2 regions of the Paenibacillus sp. TY11 genome follow, and region 2 is predicted to be linked to the other one. Evidence: predicted binding sites of a transcription regulator. Region 2 holds the regulator's gene; the other holds the start of a gene.
The links. The regulator NrdR, encoded in region 2, represses ribonucleotide reductase genes. The targets are predictions, from matches to a motif close to AACACNATATATNGTGTT.
Positions count from the first base shown of each region.

Region 1: the regulator NrdR is predicted to act here: its motif matches at 1,423-1,440, upstream of nrdI (class Ib ribonucleoside-diphosphate reductase assembly flavoprotein NrdI).

Region 1 covers NZ_JCBAIQ010000007.1:92,440-94,832, reverse strand. Annotated here, with positions in the region: gene nrdE (class 1b ribonucleoside-diphosphate reductase subunit alpha) at 1-911, opposite strand, end outside; gene nrdI (class Ib ribonucleoside-diphosphate reductase assembly flavoprotein NrdI) at 898-1,257, opposite strand; gene AC6EJC_RS09390 (DUF2500 domain-containing protein) at 1,805-1,906, shown strand; gene AC6EJC_RS09385 (GNAT family N-acetyltransferase) at 1,966-2,393, shown strand, end outside.
Region 2 covers NZ_JCBAIQ010000007.1:266,298-268,690, reverse strand. Annotated here, with positions in the region: gene coaE (dephospho-CoA kinase) at 1-326, shown strand, start outside; gene AC6EJC_RS10285 (lytic transglycosylase domain-containing protein) at 323-886, shown strand; gene AC6EJC_RS10280 (alpha/beta-type small acid-soluble spore protein) at 1,005-1,229, opposite strand; gene nrdR (transcriptional regulator NrdR) at 1,335-1,802, shown strand; tRNA gene AC6EJC_RS10270 (tRNA-Ala) at 1,934-2,009, shown strand; tRNA gene AC6EJC_RS10265 (tRNA-Lys) at 2,022-2,094, shown strand; gene AC6EJC_RS10260 (MarR family winged helix-turn-helix transcriptional regulator) at 2,392-2,393, opposite strand, start outside.

The DNA.
Region 1 (2,393 bases), 170 kb from region 2:
CCATAGGCCTTGAACACACTGTAAGGAGCAAATACATGCAGCGGTTCATTATCTTGAGCCAGCTTGTAAAAGCGGTTTGGCACCAGCAATCCGATAGAAAGGGTCTTTAGGCGTACTCTTTCGTCGGCATTGATTTTTTTACTATCCAGGAACTCAAGTACGTCCCATCCGAAAATGTTGTAATAGGCTGCGCCAGAGCCTTTACGTTGACCCATTTGATCCGCGTAGGAGAAGCCGTCTTCCATCAGTTTCAGCACAGGCATGATGCCTTTTGCTGCGCCTTCTACGCCTTTAATCGCTTCGCCGCGTGCCCGCAGCTTCGACAAGTTGACCGCAACACCGCCCCCGATTTTGGACAACTGCATGCAGGTGTTCAGCACATAGTTGATTGAGTTCAGGGAGTCGTCCATTTCGAGCAGGAAGCAGGATACCAATTCCCCACGGCGGCTTTTGCCTGCATTCAGGAAGGTTGGTGTCGCTGGCTGGAGACGTTGCTCCATCATCGAGCGGGACAACAGGCGTGCCGTATCGGCGTTACCGCGTCCCAAATGCAGGGCGACAGCAGCAACCCGGTCAGGATAATGTTCCAGATAGACTTTACGGTCGTTACTCTTCATTGCATAATCGGTATAAAACTTGGATGCTGCCATATAGGAAGGAAATTTAAAATGATAGCTATGAGTGATATGGAAAATATCATTAATTTCGTCAGCAGTATAGCTGTTATAGAAATTTTCGTAGTAATCATTCTCAATCATATACAGCACTTGAGCGGCTGTATCAGCAAACTTCAAACTCCGTTCCTGAACTTCCTTCATAAATTCTTCTACAGCCTCTTGGTCCTTTTCCAATTGGAAAAAGCCGTCTGTATCGCGTTTCATCAACATGTTGTTCAATTCAATATGCCGCAACTCGGCTCACCTCCTGTTTAAAACGCTCTACATCTCCGAACGTTCCAGATAATTCAAATTTACTAATCACGGGGACATTATAATGATCGGCAATCAAATCCGCGCTTTTGGCAAAGCTCTCCCCCCAATTACGGTTGCCGCTTGCAGCTACACCAACAAGGTTTTTGGCATTTTTTTGCAAAAAGGAAGATACCCTCTCAGGTATCTGGCCAAACCCCGTTGTATATGTAATGAGTACGTAAGGTTCTTCTATAGTCATTTGCTCCTGGATCTGAACCGCCGGTAGCTTGAGCTTTCCTATAAATCTTTTTACATTGCCGGTCTTGGAATCATAAGCAATCAGCATGGTATGCATCCTCCTTAACAATTAACGAAAAAAAGAAAACGGCATTGCCCGAGACCCATCATAGCTGTAATCCCTTGCTGGCTGTGCCATTTAAAATTTTTGACTCTATATTTACATGTATTTTCATACCTGTATCTTCAAGATATCGGGCATAAATACGTTTTTTACACTATATTTAGAGTACATTTTCTATTTTATATCTATATATAGTTTTGTCAATCGGTCCAGAGGGGATCAGAGGGCCCAGATCGGGTATAACTCCAAGCGGGGTGCGGAAAAGAGCGAAAGAACTTTTTTTTCGTAAGTATGTAAAAAAAGTATTGGAGTTTTTGAGGGTGAAGATGTACCATTTGTCAATGGGCAATAGAATGGAAAATTTACATTTTACTGTAGAAAGGATGAAGCCGATGGAAAGTGCTTTTATGGAATTTCAATCGTTTAATGTTATCCTTTTCCTCGTGTTTGGCATTATTGCTTTTGTAATCATTTTTCGACATATTATTATATCACCTTTGAGTTTGAAGGGGGTGAACGGAAGGAGCTGGAGGTGAAGAATACGGACTTCGGTATGATTGTGATCGGGGATCGTGGGGAGCTTCATTATAAAGGTACACGTTTTATGGAGTTTGTGAGAGTAATGGAAGCGTAAAGTGTGTTGACGGGAAGTTAGTGTTGCCAAAACAAATACATACTGGAGGGAAGATTACGATGCCGCATATCATTGGAGAACGAATTGTATTGAGGGAATACCGTCAAGAAGATGTACCCAATATCCGAAAATGGGTCAATGACCCGGAAATCACTCATGGTTTAAGCGATATTTTTATCTATCCTCATTCTCAGGTTAATAGCGAATCCTTTGTACAGATGATGATCGACGGTAACTCCGAGATCAAAGGTTTTGTCATTGCACATAAAGACACACTGGACTATATCGGACAACTGGATTTATTTAAAATCAACTGGGTGAATCGGCATGCCACACTTGGAATTGTGATCGGACGTGACGGTGACCTGGGCCAAGGCTATGGGCGGGAAGCGATCCGGCTGTTACAAAAATTTGCATTTCATACGCTGAACCTGCATCGGCTGGAGCTGGAGGTCTATGCTTACAATGAACGTGCACACCGTTGCTA
Region 2 (2,393 bases):
GTGAGGAAATGCGTCTGCGCATGGAAGCATATGAACGAGAGCAGCCGGACAAGCTTGTTTTGGCAGATATCCCGCTACTGTACGAGTCCGGGCTGGAGAGCTTGTACGAGGAAATTATGGTTGTATACGTACCACGTGATGTTCAGCTCCAGCGTCTGATGCTCAGAGACGGTCTAACGGAAGAACAAGCCGAACTTCGGTTGTCCGCACAAATGGATATTGAACGAAAGAAAAGCTTGGCCGATATCGTTATCGACAATAGCGGAACACAGGCTGAGACGAAACGACAAATTGATCAATTTTGGCAGCGAAAGGGACTTGCATGAATATTTTACGTAAGAAAAGAGTCCTGCTCACTTTGTTTGTCGGGTTTGTTCTGATTCTGTTCCTCAATTCAAATTGGATGTCCTGGTTCTATCCGATTCAATATAAGGATGAGATTCGGCAGTATTCACAGACGTATGAAGTGGACCCATTTTTGGTGGCGTCTATTATCCGCGTGGAAACAAATTTTAAAACCAGCAAGCAGTCACACAAGGGTGCGCTGGGGCTCATGCAGATTATGCCGAATACCGCAAATTGGATTATGGACAGCGCCGAGATTCAAAAGGTCCCGCTAGACAGCGTCAAGCACGAGCCTGGCACCAACATTGAGCTGGGAACCTGGTATCTGCATAACCTGTCTATGAAATTTCAGGATAACCCAGTAGCGATCGTAGCTGCTTATAATGCAGGGCCAGGTAAAGTTCAGGAGTGGCTGAATAAGGGAGTGTGGGATGGAAAAGAAGAGTCCATTAAGCAAATCCCTTTTGGTGAGACACGGCATTATGTACAGAGAGTCATTTACTACTACAGGCAATACACGAAAATTTATGATGAGTTTTAAATGACAAGTTAATGACAATATGAGCCTTTTCGCTTTAAAATGAAAAAAGCGCAGGACAGGCTGTTTTTAGCAGCCCATCCATACACTTTTTCTTGTTATTTCTGCGTTATTACCGCGATTATTGGTATTGACCTGCCAATTGTTGTTCGGCGATCGTTACGAGGCGTTTTGTGATGTACCCCCCGATCGAACCGTTCTCATAGGAAGTCATGTTACCTTGGTATCCATCTTGAGGAATGCTGATACCCAGCTCTTGAGCGATTTCATATTTCATTTGCTCCAGAGCGCCGGAGGATCTGCTGACTACCAGGTTGTTGGAGTTGCCATTGTTTCCTTGTGCCATTGTTGTTCACCTCCTCGCGACGTGGTAAACATATTATGATCCGTTTAGACAAAATTATTACTAAAAAGCTTCGGGAATTTATTGGAAAAAGGAAGTGATGAGATTATGAAATGCCCGTATTGTGCCTACAATGGCACGAAAGTATTGGATTCGCGACCTGCGAATGATAACAAGTCCATCCGCCGTCGTCGCGAATGCGAACAGTGTGCCAGGCGTTTTACCACCTTTGAAATGGTGGAGGAGACCCCACTCATGGTCATCAAAAAAGATGGCAGCCGTGAAGAGTTTAGCCGTGATAAAATGCTGCGTGGTCTCATTCGGGCCTGCGAGAAGCGCCCAGTATCTGTCGAGCAACTGGATATGATCGTATCCCAGGTGGAGAACGCCATCCGCAACACAGCAGCCACAGAGGTGGATAGCCAGCAGATCGGTGAGCTGGTCATGGAACAGCTTTACCCAGTGGATGAAGTCGCTTACGTACGCTTTGCGTCCGTCTATCGGCAGTTCAAAGACATCAATATGTTTATGAAGGAACTGAAAACACTGTTATCTAAAGATACAGCCAGCGACTGATCGCTGACTGTATCTTTCTTGAGTCATGGTGGGAAGGTGATTATATTTTTTTTATAAAAGTATTGACACAAGGGTGGAAATTTTATATGATATAGAAGTCGCTTGAAACAGTTGATTCACTGACATATAATGGGGCCTTAGCTCAGCTGGGAGAGCGCATCGCTGGCAGCGATGAGGTCAGGGGTTCGATCCCCCTAGGCTCCACCAAAATTTTAATATGGACTCTTAGCTCAGTTGGTAGAGCAGTTGACTCTTAATCAATTGGTCCAGGGTTCGAGTCCCTGAGAGTCCATCCTTTAGAAAAAACGGCAGAAATGCCGTTTTTTTATTTGTGCTTAATCAAAATCCATTATGTATTGGATAGTGAAAATGCTCAGCATTCGTTGCTGAGCATTTTTTGTTGTGACGCTGTTTAGAGACTATATGGAGTATGGAGGGGGCTTTTAAAACGTAGGTCTTTCCTGATCTTGTGATCGTGAATGAAGAGAAATGGACACGGGTTCAGTTTATACGTGAGCAACATAATCCCATAAGCTTCTTTCTTGAAGTTAAATCTCACATTCCTTAACATTCATGTGCAATGAACTTGTT